2 regions of the Pararhizobium qamdonense genome follow, and region 2 is predicted to be linked to the other one. Evidence: predicted binding sites of a transcription regulator. Region 2 holds the regulator's gene; the other holds the start of a gene.

Region 1 (7,851 bases), 950 kb from region 2:
CTCGACGCAAGGCAGGCGAATTAGACTTGACGGCACCGTCAACAATACCGTCATTTGACATGGCACCTCATAATATCCATATGAGACATCATGAAATCCACATTCGAAGTCTCCGACAAGCTCTTTGAGCTCTATCATCGCGTTCACCGCCTCATTAACGAATCGATGACGGAGGAAGGCGTGTCTTTGGCACGCAGCAAGTTCCTGTTTTTCCTCAGCAAGCTCGGCCCCTGCCGATCGACCGATATTGCCGGTGCGCTGAATTTCGCGCCACGCACGGTGACGGAAGCCATCGACGGGCTGGAGCGCGACAAGCTGGTGATGCGCAAGCCCGATCCGGAAGACCGCCGGGCAAAGATCGTGTCGATCACCGATGTCGGCCGCGTGGTTCTGGAAGCCGCCGAACATCCGCGCAAGCAGCTGATCGAGGAGATTTTTTCAGCGCTCGACGACCAGCAGCTCGACCAGATGCACGATATCGTCAGCCGGCTGGTGGCCAAGGCCGATGAAATCCGCACGCGCAAGGAAAACGAGGCAAACAGCGGCACGTCCGCCGGGTAGCGCGTTTTTCTCTGCTTGCAACAAGTTCAGATAGAAAAGGCCGGGACATCATATCCCGGCCTTTTCCGTTACCAGTACCGCCGCAATTACATTGCGTTCATCGTACCGATCGAGAAGAACAGCGTTTCGCCCGAGGAACCATCGACACCGTCATTGTCGGTGACGATGTAGCCGTTTCCGGCGGCATCGATGGTGAAGCCTTCGACCTTGTCAACGACGTAACCGTTGGTGGCTGACTTCAGGTCAGGAATGAGGTCGCGGACCTCTTCCTTCTTGACCACAGGCAGTTCGCCGCCGAGCTTGGCCGGCTTCAGGTCGGCGAGTGCGACGCGGTAGAGCTTCTTCAGCTTGGCCGCATCGCCGATCAGGTTGTCGCGCTCGATGATATAGGCGTGCTCGCCGCTGACGGTGATTTCGGAAAGGCCGACCCAGCCCGCATCCGTCTTTTCGAGCGGATAGCGCACGGCGCCCCATTCCTTCGAGGAGGGCTTGTAGGAAACGAGCTTCACAAAGCCCTTTTCGTCGTCGCCCCATTCGCGCTGCACGGCCATCCACAGAACCTTGTCATCGCCTTCGCCAACGCTGGTGATGCCCTCGAAGCCGAAACGCTTCTCGCCGGCACGCAGCTCGGCGGGGATGGCGATTTCTTTTTCGATTGCGCCCTTTTCGTTCACGTGAATGATGGCGTGGCTGTAGAGCTTGTCGGCATCGCCTTCGGACGCCAGCCAGAAGCCGCCTTCACCATCCGGCACCAGGCCTTCGATGTCGAGCTTCTGGGCTGCGGCACCCGCACGCGTGATGCGCAGAGCGTCGGTGATCCTCGCTGGCTTTGCAGTGGCATCGATCGTGAAGATCGTCGGCTGCGACGCATAGACCGAATCGTTGACCGCGTAGAGATGGCCTGCCTGGTCCTTGACGGGTGCCAGACCCGAGAGGGCGCCGAAGCCGATCAGCTCGCCATCCTTTTCGGTGGAGACGATCTGCGGATAGGCGGCCTCGCCTTCCGCGCGCTCATAGATCATGACGTGCGACCGGGCACCGCCATCTTCGACGAGGTCGGTTTCGTTGGCGGTCACGAACAGGTTGCGGCCGGGAATGGCGACGGCGCCTTCCGGACCGATGCCGGACGGCAGCAGTTGCAGAAGCTGCGGTTCAGCGCCGGTATCCTTGTAGACGCCGACGATGGATGCGCGCTCGGCCAGCACGAAGAACAGGTTGTCCTCGCCGAACTTGGCGGCTTCCAGACCTTCCGGCTCGACGCCCTTCTTGTTACGGGCATCCGGATAGTGACCGATCTTGGCAATCTCGCGCTCGAAGGCCGCTCCGTTCTCATAGAGAACCTTGCCGGTCTTGTCGAAGATGGTAAAGCCGCGCGCGCCGCCCTTCCAGTCGCCTTCATTGGCAACGACGAGACGATTGTCGTCCAGCCATTTCACCGCATCCGGCTCGCGGGCGACGTCCTTCAGCTCGCCGGTAAATTTCAGCGCGCCGTCCTTCTTGGTGTCGATGCCTTCGAGGCTGACGGTACCGGCGGAGAAATGGCTCTTCACGGTGCCGGTCTTGCCATCGATGATGACGATATAGTTGTTTTCCTGAAGCGTCAGCGCGATCTCGTCCTGGCCATTGAAGGCGACGAATTCCGGCTCCGGATCATCGCCTGCGACATCGGCAAGACCGGTCAGGGTGACGTGCTTGATCGAGCCGCAATCGACAACGCCGTCCTTGAGCGACAGGATGACGAGGTTGCCTGCCGGCAGCTGCGGCAGGTCACCGTCATTGACGTCCTCGTCGCGCTCGTTTTCGATCGCGATCGCGGCGATCGTCTTGTCCTTGTTCAGGGCGATGGAGTCCGGCTGACCGCCGAGATCGCAGGTCGTATCGACGGCCTTGGAGGCGATATCGACCTGGGCCAGGATGCCGGATGGCTTGACGAAGCTTTCGCGCGTGTTGATCGCGACGAGCGCCCTGCCGGCGGCGATGGTCACCGAGGTCGGCTCGCCGTCGAACGCGATGGAGCCACCGGCCTTCGGGGCCTTGGCATCGGTGATATCGATGATGCCGATCGCCTTGTTCGGGCTGTCGGAATAGATCAGCGTGTTGCCGTCTTCGCTCGCGGCGATGATTTCAGCCGAGGTGACGGACTTGGCATCCGCCCCTTCAGGCAGATTGCCGGCGACGGCGAAGGAGGCGATGCGATTGAATACGGGCTCTGCGCTGACCGCCGAGGCGGTTGAGGCAGCCAGCACGGCAGCGAGTGCTGCGGTGAGCGAAAATGTCTTCACGGGATGTCCCTCCTGGTGAATGAATACGCAGGGGGTTTTGATCGCGCTGTGTAACACCCGCATGACAGCCGGTGCATATTAGAATTCGGTGGCCAGAACGCGGCCTGGCAAAGCCCGCAAACGAAAAGAGGCCCGGGAAAACCCGGGCCTCAAATCAACCTGCTTTCGAACCGTTGGCGTCTTCGCCACGGTGCTGCAGACAAAACATGAAACTTAGTTCACGGCGTCCTTGAGACCCTTGCCGGCCGAGAACTTCGGCACGTTGCGGGCTGGGATATCAACTTCTGCGCCAGTGGACGGGTTACGGCCCTTGGATGCTTCGCGGCGGCTGACCGAGAAATTGCCGAAGCCGACGAGACGAACGTCGCCGCCGTTCTTCAGTTCTGCCTGGATAACGTCGAAGATTGCGTCAACTGCAGAAGATGCATCTGTCTTCGAGAGTCCGGCCTTTTCGGCAACTGCGGACACGAGCTCATTCTTGTTCATGTTTCCACCCCTTTCAATACTGGTTCGAAACGACTCAATTTTCAAGCCGGGAGCAGCATACGCGCCGCCCTCGCCTTGGCAAACCCAATCGCTCCGAATCCCATGGAATGCAAGGCTTTGCGCAGGGTTTTACATAAAAAAGACCGGCAAAAATGCCGGTCTTCCACTGTTTCCGCTGCAAATCAGTGCACAACCTGCGAAGGGCACCAGTTTGCGCTCAAGTCAAGCGATTAGTGAGCAATCGCCGTTCCGGCCTCGTCAACCGGGTCGGCAGCTGCGATCGGCACGGCCTGCTTGGCCGGATCCCACTCGATTGCGACGGGCACCCGCAGCAACGCATGCTGCAGAACCTCGCCAATATGCGAGACCGGAATGATCTCCATATTGTTCTTCACGTTGTCTGGAATATCCGCCAGATCCTTGGCGTTTTCTTCCGGGATCAGCACCTTCTTGATGCCGCCGCGAAGCGCTGCGAGCAGCTTTTCCTTCAGGCCACCGATCGGCAGCACACGGCCGCGCAGGGTGATTTCACCCGTCATCGCCACGTCCTTGTTGACGGCAATACCCGTCATGATCGACACGATCGCGGTCGCCATGGCCACACCGGCGGACGGACCGTCCTTGGGTGTCGCGCCTTCCGGCACGTGCACGTGGATATCGCTCTTGTCGAACAGCGGCGGCTCGATGCCGAAGTCGATCGCGCGCGAGCGGACGTATGATGCCGCAGCCGAAATCGATTCCTTCATCACGTCGCGCAGGTTGCCGGTCACCGTCATGCGGCCCTTGCCGGGCATCATGACGCCTTCGATCGTCAGAAGCTCGCCGCCGACTTCCGTCCAGGCAAGACCGGTGACGACACCGACCTGGTCGGTACGCTCGGCTTCGCCGTGGCGGTAGCGCGGAACACCAAGATAGTCGTTGATATTCTCGGCAGTCACCTCGACCTTGCCGGTACGGCCCTTCAGGATTTCGGTGACGGCCTTGCGGGCGACCTTCATCAGCTCGCGCTCAAGGCTACGCACACCGGCTTCGCGGGTATAGGTCTGGATGATCGCCGACAACGCACCGTCGGTAATCGAGAACTCCTTCGGCTGAAGCGCGTGATCGGCAATGGCCTTCGGCAACAGGTGCCGCTTGGCAATTTCCAGCTTTTCTTCTTCCGTGTAGCCGGCAATACGGATCACTTCCATGCGGTCCATCAAGGGCGCCGGGATGTTGAGCGTATTGGCCGTCGTGATGAACATCACGTTCGAGAGGTCATATTCGACCTCCAGATAGTGGTCCATGAACGTCGAGTTCTGTTCCGGATCCAGCACCTCAAGCAGAGCCGACGACGGATCGCCACGGAAATCCTGGCCCATCTTGTCGATCTCGTCGAGCAGGAAGAGCGGGTTGGACTTCTTTGCCTTCTTCATCGACTGGATGACCTTGCCGGGCATCGAGCCGATATAGGTACGGCGGTGACCGCGGATTTCGGCTTCGTCACGAACGCCGCCAAGTGCCATGCGGATATATTCGCGGCCTGTCGCCTTGGCGATCGACTTGGCAAGCGAGGTCTTGCCGACGCCCGGAGGGCCGACGAGGCACAGGATCGGCCCCTTGATCTTTTGCGAACGTGCCTGGACCGCCAGATACTCGATGATCCGTTCCTTGACCTTGTCGAGGCCGAAATGATCCAGTTCCAACACTTTTTCTGCGTGGTTGAGATCGGTCTTGACCTTCGACTTCTTCGACCACGGAATGCCCAGCAGCCAGTCCAGATAGTTGCGCACGACGGTGGCTTCCGCCGACATCGGGCTCATCTGGCGCAGCTTCTTGACTTCCGCATCGGCCTTTTCACGGGCTTCCTTGGAGAGCTTGGTCTTGGTGATGCGGTCTTCCAGCTCGGCCATCTCGTCGCGGCCTTCCTCGCCGTCGCCGAGCTCCTTCTGGATCGCCTTCATCTGCTCGTTCAGGTAATACTCGCGCTGAGTCTTTTCCATCTGGCGCTTGACGCGCGAGCGGATGCGCTTTTCGACCTGTAGAACCGAAATCTCGCCTTCCATGAAGCCGAGCGCCTTTTCAAGGCGCAGCTTGACGCTGGTCGTCTCCAGCATTTCCTGCTTTTCGACGATCTTGATGGACAGATGCGAGGCAACGGTGTCGGCCAGCTTCGAATAGTCTTCGATCTGGCTGGCAGCGCCGACGACTTCCGGAGAGATTTTCTTGTTGAGCTTCACATAGCTCTCGAACTCCGAGACGACCGAACGGCTGAGCGCCTCGATCTCAACCGGGTCTTCTTCCGGCTCGGAAAGCGGATGGGCCATGGCCTCATAGAATTCTTCACGGCCGGTATAGCCGTCGATCTCGGCGCGCGCACGGCCTTCGACCAGAACCTTGACGGTCCCGTCGGGCAGCTTCAGCAGCTGCAGCACATTGGCGATGGTGCCGATCTGATAGATGGCAGCCGGTTCCGGATCGTCGTCGCTGGCGTTGATCTGGGTGGCAAGCATGATCTGCTTGTCGGTACCCATCACTTCTTCCAGCGCACGGATCGACTTTTCACGGCCAACAAAGAGCGGCACGATCATATGCGGGAACACCACGATATCGCGCAGCGGCAGAACCGGATAGGTCGCGCTCTCGATTGCCGGAGACGTTTTGCTCGTCATGTCATTTCCTTTCCGTCCCGTTTCCGGGCCCGTTACCCGAAGCGTTCAAGAGCGCATCGGGTCCTCATTCTTTCCACTGTCAGGTGGAGTGTGTGACGTCTGTTTTCAACCCTTTGCCGACTACAGACCTGGGAGGCGGCGTAGTCGGATAGTAAACGGCATCTGACTGTCGCGGACCTTGCCGCGGGAGTTAACGCACACGCTTCGTGCCGGGACACGCCGACACAGAATCGTAACATAATCGCGTTGTTGCTCGCTTTTAGCAATCGCTGATTCGACGGATTAACGGTTCTGCCGCAACCTCCCTTGGGAAGGCCGTCAGCGCGCCGCGATGCAAAATGCGCAGGGCTGCCCTGCACCTTCGGCACCGCCTCTCCCGATTTGGAGGTACAACACGGATATCCGTCATCATCCGACATGAAAAAGGCCCGCACATGGCGGGCCTTGCTCTGGATATCGATGTCCTCCGGTCAAGCCGAATCAGGTCAAGCCAAAATCAGGTCTGGCCGAAGTCAGGTCAGGCCGAAACGTTGGCCTTCTCTTCCGAGCGCTCCGAATAGATGTAGAGCGGGCGGGCGGAGCCCTTGACCACCTCGTCGGAGATGACCACTTCGCGAACGCCTTCCAGCGTCGGCAGTTCGAACATGGTGTCGAGCAGGATCTTCTCCATGATCGAGCGCAGGCCACGGGCACCGGTCTTGCGGATGATCGCCCGCTTGGCGATTTCGCGCAGCGCGTCCTCATGGAACGTCAACTCGACGTCTTCCATCTCGAACAGCCGCTGGTACTGCTTGATCAGCGCGTTCTTCGGTTCCGACAGGATCTGGATCAGAGCCGGCTCGTCGAGATCCTCCAGCGTCGCCAGGACAGGCAGACGGCCGATGAATTCCGGGATGAGGCCGAACTTCACCAGATCTTCCGGCTCCAGTTCGCGCAGCACTTCGCCGACGCGGCGGTCTTCCGGCGACTTCACCGAAGCACCAAAGCCGATCGAGGTCTTTTCGCCGCGCGCCGAGATGATCTTGTCGAGGCCGGCAAATGCGCCGCCGCAGATGAACAGGATGTTGGTCGTGTCAACCTGCAGGAACTCCTGCTGCGGATGCTTGCGGCCGCCCTGCGGAGGAACGGATGCGACCGTGCCTTCCATGATCTTCAGCAGCGCCTGCTGCACACCCTCGCCCGAAACGTCCCTCGTGATCGACGGATTGTCGGACTTGCGCGAAATCTTGTCGACTTCGTCGATATAGACGATGCCGCGCTGCGCACGCTCGACATTATAGTCGGCCGACTGCAGGAGCTTCAGGATGATGTTTTCGACATCCTCGCCGACATAACCGGCTTCCGTGAGCGTCGTGGCATCGGCCATGGTGAACGGCACGTCGATGATGCGGGCCAAGGTCTGCGCCAGATAGGTCTTGCCGCAACCGGTCGGGCCGACGAGCATGATGTTGGATTTCGCCAACTCAACGTCGGTGCCCTTGGCGGCATGGGCCAGGCGCTTGTAATGGTTGTGGACGGCAACCGACAGGATGCGCTTGGCCTGTTGCTGGCCAATGACGTATTCGTCGAGAACCTTGATGATCTCCTGCGGCGTCGGAACGCCATCGCGGGACTTGACCATCGATGTCTTGTTCTCTTCGCGGATGATGTCCATGCACAATTCGACGCATTCATCGCAGATGAACACTGTCGGTCCGGCAATCAGCTTGCGGACCTCGTGCTGGCTCTTCCCGCAGAAGGAGCAGTATAGGGTATTCTTGGAGTCACCGCCGTTGCTACCGCTGACCTTGCTCATATCACTTTCCTTCCAGCACGCCGGACACCTTGAGAGAAGGTGAAACGGACTACTCAACCCGCTCCGCACATTTTCC
Region 2 (7,851 bases):
GCTGAGGCCGATCAGCACGAAAGCAGCGGCGTAGGCGTCGAGGACGATGGCGGCCGCTGCCGCCACACCAATGAGGAAACCGGTGACGGTGACCGTGTTTGCGGTGAACCCATAAGCGGCCAGAGCCCTGCCTGCACGATCCAGCCAAGGGTCAATCCATCGCCTCACATGACCGTCCAGCATGCTGTACCCTATCCTGACAGTTTACGCTGATACCAAGGATCGCGTTATTCTTGATGAAACCATCTTGCTGTAGAATATTGCCTATGGACTTGAAAGGGTTTGCATATGTACCGCGCGCTGACACGCGACATCGAGGTGACCGTCGAACCTTATTATCTGGAGGAGCAATCCGATCCGGATGACAGCCGTTATGTCTGGGGCTACCGCATCCTGATCTCGAACCTGTCGGAAGAGACCGTCAGGCTGATGACGCGCTACTGGCACATTACCGATGAAAACGGCCAGGTGGACGAGGTCAATGGCCCGGGGGTCATCGGCGAGCAACCGGTTCTAAACCCGGGAGACACCTACGAGTACTCGTCCGGCTGCCCGCTCGACACGCCATCCGGTGTGATGTTCGGTCATTATCTGATGGAAACCACGCGTGGCGAGAGCTTCAACGTGGATATTCCCGCCTTTTCGCTGGATTCGCCCGGCCAGAACCGGACGCTGAATTAGAGCATTCCCGTTTTTTTAAGAAACGGAAATGCTCTCTTCCTGTTTTGACGCACGTCCGGACGGAAAACCGCTTCGCAGTTTTCCTGGATTTCCTTTTCGCCGCAGGTCTTTACTGCGGCTTCACTTCCGTCGCTTCGAAGCGGTAGGTCGTCGAGCAGAACTCGCAGGTGACCGAGACAAGTCCGTCCTCGGCCGCATGATCAATGTCGTCCTGGCTCAAGCTTGCCAGAACGTCGCGCAGCTTTTCGCGTGAACAGCTGCATTTGTCATAGACAGCCTGCGGCGGATAGACCTTGACGCCACGCTCGTGGAACAGCCGGTACAAAAGCCGCTCGGTACCAACGGTCGGATCGGTCAGCTCGTCGGCATCGATCGTCTGGACCATGACGCTGGCTTCATCCCAGAGATCATCGACTTCGAAACTATCGTCCGCGCCGTCGCCGCCAGGAAGATCGGGCTGGCGCATGCGCTCCAGCGTTTCCGGCAGAAACTGTGCGACCATGCCGCCGGCCCGCCAGCGGTGGCGCGGCTTGCCGTTTTCATCGCGATCGAGCAGCTCGGCAACGCCGAGGCGCACCTTGGTCGGGATCTGTTCCGACTGGCGGAAATAGACGCCGGCAATTTCCTCCAGCGAGGCGCCGTCGAGCGGCACGATGCCCTGGTAGCGCTGCATATGCGCGCCCTGATCGATGGTGAAGGCCAAAACGCCATCGCCGAGCAGATGCTGCGGCTGGGTCAGGCCGTTTTCCTCGGCAATCTTCAAGGCCTCTTCATTGTAGCGGGCATAGGCGCGCACCCGGTCCGGCGTCGCGAAATCGGCGACGACCAGATCGACCGGGCCGTTGCTCTTGGTCTGGATGATCAGCTTGCCTTCGAATTTCAGCGACGTGCCGAGAAGCACCGTCAGCACCACCGTTTCGGCCACCAGGCGGGCGACCGGGAGCGGATAGTTATGACGCTCGAGGATGGCATCCAGCATCGGGCCGAGCTGGACGGCGCGGCCACGCACGTCGAGACCCTCAACCTGAAACGGCACGACATGATCGTCGCCTGCATAATCGAAATGGCCAAGGCCCAAACCTGCTTCCGTCATCACTCTGCTCCTAGCCCTCGGATATCCGCCCGCCATGCAGGCCGGGACTGTGTCCGATGCTTCTATTGATCCTGCGCGGGCCGGATTTGTCCAGATCGTTCCTGAAAAAACGGCTGATCGCGTTTCCGCCTCCCTGAAGAACGGCGGCGCGGATGGATGGATTTTTCAATAAGAATGACCGGCAAAGGCGGACGCGCCACCTGCCGGTCATCAGCGTGTTGTTTAGATCGTGTGCCGCAGCCCGGTTTTCAATATGCCGGGAAAGCCCTTAGAGAGCCTCGTCATTAGACGGAAGCGCTCTAAAGAGCGCCAAGGCACCAGGCGAGTACGGACTTTTGCGCATGCAAGCGGTTCTCGGCCTCGTCGAACACCACCGACTGCTGGCCGTCGATGACGTCGTCCGTGACTTCCTCGCCGCGATGGGCGGGCAGGCAATGCATGAACAGCGCATCCTTGTCGGCCTTGGCCATCAGCGCGGCGTTCACCTGGAACGGCTGGAAGACGTTGTGGCCGCGGGCGCGGTGTTCCTGGTTCATCGACACCCAGGTATCGGTGACAACGCAATGGGCGCCGTCCACGGCCTGATCGGCATCATGATAGAGCTTGATCTCGCCGCCATTGTTGCGGGCCCAGTTGAGGATCTTGTCGTCCGGCTCGGAGCCGAGTGGCACCGCCATATTCATGCGGTAACCGAAGCGGGCCGAACCTTCGATGAAGGAATGCAGCACATTGTTGCCGTCGCCGGTCCAGGCAATGGTCTTGCCCTTCACGGGACCCGCATGTTCCTCAAAGGTCATGATATCGGCCATGATCTGGCAGGGATGCGTTGCATCCGTCAGGCCATTGATCACGGGCACAGTGGCATGTTCGGCCAGCTCCAGCAGGCGATTGTGATCGGTGGTGCGGATCATGATCGCATCGACATAGCGCGACAGGACCTTGGCGGTATCGCCGATGGTTTCGGCGCGGCCGAGCTGCATTTCGGTGCCGGAAAGGAACAGCGTCTCGCCGCCGAGCTGGCGCATGCCGACATCGAAGGAGACGCGCGTGCGGGTCGAGGGCTTTTCGAAGATCATCGCCAGCATCTTGCCGGCCAGCGGCTTTTCAGCTGTGCCAGCCTTGGTGTCGGCCTTGCGGACGCGGGCGTCCTCGATGATCGACCTCAAGTCGGTTGTCGTCATGGCAGAAAGATCGAGAAAATGTCTGGTACCGGCCATTCTATTCAAAGTCCTGTGTTTTTTCAGCGTGTCAGTGAAGCGTCGTTCAGGCCGATGCCTGTCGTCGCTCCGCTGTCAGCTGTTCGGCCGCGCGTTCAAGCCGCGCCAGGCCTTCACGGGCTTCATCGGCCGTCGTCACCAAGGGCGGCAGCAGGCGGATGACATTTTCGCCCGCAGGCACTGCCAGCAGTCTTTCCGCACGGATGGCCTTTAACAGATCGGCGGACGGAACCTTGGCCTTGATGCCGAGCATCAGGCCTTCGCCGCGGATTTCCTCGATGACATCGGGGAACCGATCGGCAAGCGAGGCAAGACCCTGGCGGAAGACCAGCGAGACATCGCGGACATGCTGCAGGAAATCATCCGCAAGAATGACGTCGAGAACGGCATTGCCGACGGCCATGGCCAGCGGATTGCCGCCATAGGTCGAGCCGTGGGTTCCGGCGACCATGCCGGAGGCGGCCTCTTCGGTCGCAAGGCAAGCGCCGAGCGGAAACCCGCCGCCAATGCCCTTGGCAACCGCCATGATATCCGGCGTGATGCCCGACCATTCATGGGCAAACAGCTTGCCGGTGCGGCCGACGCCGGACTGGACTTCGTCGAAAATGAGCAGCAGGCCATATTCGTCGCAAAGCGAACGCAGCTCCTGCAGGAATTCCTTCGGCACCGTGCGGATACCGCCTTCACCCTGGATCGGCTCGATCAGGATCGCGGCGGTCTCTTCGCTGATGGCAGCCTTCAGCGCCGGCATATCGTCGAACGGCACCTGATAGAAGCCCGGTGCCTTCGGGCCGAAGCCTTCCAGATATTTCGCCTGACCACCGGCGGCGATGGTCGCCAGCGTGCGGCCGTGAAAGGCGCCCTCAAAGGTGATGATGTGGAATTTTTCCGGCTGACCCTTGGAGAAATGATAGCGCCGTGCCGTCTTGATGGCGCATTCCAGCGCTTCGGCACCCGAATTGGTGAAGAACACCTTGTCGGCGAACGTTGCTTCCGTCAGGCGGCGGCTGAGGCTTTCCTGGCCGGGCACTTCATAAAGGTTCGACAGGTGCCAGACCTTGTCAGCCTGCGCCTTCAGGGCGGAGACAAGATGCGGATGCGCATGACCGAGCGAATTGACTGCGACACCGGCGGCAAAATCGAGATAACGGGTGCCATCCTCGGCAATCAGCCAGACGCCTTCGCCGCGCTCGAACCGCAAGGGTGCGCGTGCATACGTGTCATAAAGCGGCGTGGCATCGGCCATGGCGCATGTCTCCTCAAACCATCACGGCAATTGTATAATCGGCGTCGTCAACAGGGCTGTGACCAGCCGGTAAAAAATCAAAATGCCGCCTTGCGGCGGCCAGCGCACTATCTTCATTTCGCAGTGCAATGTCAACAAAAGCCCATGATTTCCGGCAATTCCCGTTGATACAGAGGATGTGATTTTTTTAGCCGGATACACTTGCAAAAATGCCACGCATCGCAAGCAAGTTGGGGAAAACTCAGAAATCGATTCGGCGGGATTCCCCTGACTCTTGTCAGGGAGTCCCCCGGGCTCTACGTTAAGAAACAACTACTAGAACGCATGCGGCGGACCTAGTCACCAAAAGTGTTATCGCGTTTCAGCCTTGGATTACATCCAGGGCCCGGTGAAGGATTCGACCATCACCAACGCTGGGAATGGAGACAAGACCATGAATTGGACTGACGAGCGGGTCGAAAAACTCAAGAAATTGTGGTCCGAGGGTTTGAGCGCGAGCCAGATCGCTGCACAACTCGGCGGCGTCAGCCGCAACGCCGTCATCGGCAAGGTTCACCGTCTCTGCTTGCCGGGCCGCGCCAAGGCCGGCGGCAGCACGGCAACCGCACGGGCCAAACGCCCTGCCCCGACCGCTGCACCACGCGCACCGAGCTTTACCGCAGCACGCATGACAGCCACCCGCACCGTGACCCGCACCACCGGCGCGACCGTCATGAAGGAAGAGGTCGAGATCGACGCGATCGAGGATCAGGAAACAGCGCCCGCCGGCAACAATGTCGTTGTTCCGATGTCGCGCCGCCTGGTGCTGACGCAGCTGACCGACCGCACCTGCAAATGGCCGATCGGCGACCCGATGAAGGAAGAGTTCCACTTCTGCGGCAACGATTCCCCGGACACATCCCCATACTGCACATTCCACGCCAAGCTGGCCTACCAGCCCTCCGGCGAGCGCCGCCGGGCTCGCTAAGGGCGGAACCTGCCTTGCGCTTCGTCAATCCCATCCCGTTCGTGCGGGATATCAGCATCTCGAAAGCCTTCTATGGCGAGAAGCTGGGACTGGCGATCAAGCAGGATTTCGGCGATTTCGTCCTGTTTGAAACGGGATTTGCCATCCATGAGGGCAAATCCCTGGAAACGACGGTTTGGGGACATCCGTCAGTCAGTTCCGGGGCCTATGGCCGTCAAAATGTCCTGCTCTATTTCGAACATGATCCTTTGGATGCGCTGTTTGCCCGCATCGCCGGTCATGTAATCCTCATCCATCCCATCGAGACCCAGCCCTGGGGACAGAGGGTATTCCGCTTTTACGATCCGGATGGTCACGCCATTGAAATTGGCGAACCGCTCGATCAGCTTTCCAGCGAATAGCCAGCACCGCGCACCGTGCGGATCACGTCCTGCATGTTGGAAAAGTTCAGCGCCTTGCGCAGGCGGCCGACATGCACGTCGACCGTGCGCTCATCGACATAGATGTCATGACCCCAGACACCGTCCAGAAGTTGCGAGCGCGAAAAGACGCGGCCTGGCGAGGCCATGAAGAATTCCAGCAGGCGAAACTCCGTCGGGCCCAGGCGGACCTCGCGGGTCTTGCGGTGGACGCGGTGGGTTTCGCGATCGAGTTCGATATCGCCGCATTTCAGCAGCGTTGACAGCACTTCGGGCTTTGCCCGGCGCAGCATCGCCTTGACCCGTGCCATCAGTTCCGGCGTCGAGAACGGCTTGACCACATAATCATCGGCGCCGGTGGCCAGACCGCGCACGCGCTCGCTCTCTTCGCCGCGTGCCGTCAGCATGATGATCGGCAGGCGTTCGGTTTCCGGGCGCTGGCGCAGCCGGCGGCACAGTTCGATGCCGGAAACGCCCGGCAGCATCCAGTCGAGGATGAGGAGATCGGGAAGACGTTCCTGCAGGCGCATTTCCGCCTCGTCGCCACGATTGATCGTATCGACTTCGAACCCTTCGGCCTCGAGATTGTATCGGAGGAGGACGCTGAGCGCCTCTTCGTCTTCAACAACAGCAATTCTTGGCAACATTCAGTTCTGCTCCTTGGCGCCCGGCCGGCTGGCCGAAGGCTTGCCGAGCGGCTCCAGCGGCCGCTCGCGCATTTATCCGTAAGATTTCACTTACTTTACTGTGGGCATCAATTGCCGATTGCGCCAACCGTATTGGCCGTATCGTCCTTCGGACGCTCGCCAACCGGCTGTGCGCCAGTCGCCATGTAGTAGATGGTTTCGGCGATATTGGTGGCGTGGTCGCCGATACGCTCGATGTTCTTGGCGCAGAACAGGAGATGCGTGCAGGGCGTGATGTTGCGCGGGTCTTCCATCATGTACGTCAGGAGTTCGCGGAACAGCGAGGTATAGATCGCATCGATCTCATTGTCGCGTTCGCGGATGCTGTTGGCCTTTTCCGGCGAGCGCGAAGCGTAGACATCGAGCACTTCCTTGAGCTGAACGAGCGCGAGCTCGGCCAGATGCTCCAGGCCGCGCGCCAGCTGCCGGGGCAGGCTGGCATGGGCAACGGCGATGACGCGCTTGGCGTTGTTCTTGCCGAGATCGCCGACGCGCTCCAGATCGGCCGCGATGCGGATCGATCCCATGATTTCGCGCAGGTCCGCCGCCATCGGCTGGCGTTTGGCAATGGTGACGATCGCCTTCTCGCCGATCTGGCGCTCGGCCTCGTCGAGAATGGCATCGTCGGAGATGACCTTCTGGGCGAGCGCCAGGTCGGAATTGACCAGGGCGCGCACGGATTCGGCCACCATCTGTTCGGCCAGGCCGCCCATCTCGGAGATGCGCCGGGTCAGGTACTTCAGATCTTCGTCATAGACGGAAGCAATGTGCGTAGACATGATTGTTTTTCCTTGCGATCACAATCCGGGTTGGAAGACCACCACCCTGCCCTCATGACAGGGTGGCGAAAGCGTCCTCAGCCGAAGCGGCCCATGATGTAGTCTTGGGTCCGCTGGTCGTCCGGATTGGTGAACATCTTGTCGGTGTCGTTTTCCTCGACGAGATTGCCGAGATGGAACATGGCGGTGCGCTGCGAGACGCGGGCGGCCTGCTGCATCGAGTGCGTGACGATGACGATCGTATAGTTCGTGCGCAGTTCGTGGATCAGTTCCTCGACCTTGGCAGTCGCGATCGGATCCAGCGCCGAACAGGGTTCGTCCATCAGGATGACTTCCGGGCTGACGGCAACGGCGCGGGCAATGCACAGGCGCTGCTGCTGACCACCGGACAGGCCGGTGCCGGATTCGTGCAGGCGGTCCTTCACCTCGTTCCAGAGACCAGCCTTTTGAAGGCTCGACTCGACGATCTGGTCAAGCTCGGCCTTGGTGCGGGCGAGACCGTGGATCTTCGGACCGTAGGTGACGTTCTCGTAGATCGACTTCGGGAACGGGTTCGGCTTCTGGAAAACCATGCCGACGCGGGCGCGCAGTTCGACGACGTCGATGCTCGGGTCGTAGATATCACCGTCGTCGAGGGTGATCTTGCCGGTGACGCGGCAGCTGTCGATCGTGTCGTTCATGCGGTTGAGTGTGCGCAGGAACGTCGACTTGCCGCATCCGGACGGGCCGATCAGCGCGGTGACGGTGTTTTCACGGACGTTGA

The links. The regulator PhoB, encoded in region 2, activates phosphate uptake and scavenging genes when phosphate is short. The targets are predictions, from matches to a motif close to TGTCATNNANCTGTCAT.
Region 1: a site for PhoB is predicted at 2,894-2,910, ahead of PYR65_RS15365 (esterase-like activity of phytase family protein). Genes of this name have one in related genera too.

The regions. Positions count from the first base shown of each region.
Region 1 covers NZ_CP119566.1:3,148,249-3,156,099, forward strand. The annotation lists gene PYR65_RS15360 (MarR family winged helix-turn-helix transcriptional regulator) at 91-561, shown strand; gene PYR65_RS15365 (esterase-like activity of phytase family protein) at 648-2,843, opposite strand; gene hupB (DNA-binding protein HupB) at 3,057-3,329, opposite strand; gene lon (endopeptidase La) at 3,560-5,980, opposite strand; gene clpX (ATP-dependent Clp protease ATP-binding subunit ClpX) at 6,498-7,775, opposite strand.
Region 2 covers NZ_CP119566.1:4,095,557-4,103,407, forward strand. The annotation lists gene PYR65_RS20055 (CDP-alcohol phosphatidyltransferase family protein) at 1-183, opposite strand, end outside; gene apaG (Co2+/Mg2+ efflux protein ApaG) at 289-681, shown strand; gene PYR65_RS20065 (Hsp33 family molecular chaperone) at 791-1,774, opposite strand; gene argF (ornithine carbamoyltransferase) at 2,074-2,991, opposite strand; gene PYR65_RS20075 (aspartate aminotransferase family protein) at 3,038-4,237, opposite strand; gene PYR65_RS20080 (GcrA family cell cycle regulator) at 4,671-5,204, shown strand; gene PYR65_RS20085 (VOC family protein) at 5,219-5,605, shown strand; gene phoB (phosphate regulon transcriptional regulator PhoB) at 5,587-6,270, opposite strand; gene phoU (phosphate signaling complex protein PhoU) at 6,378-7,088, opposite strand; gene pstB (phosphate ABC transporter ATP-binding protein PstB) at 7,166-7,851, opposite strand, start outside.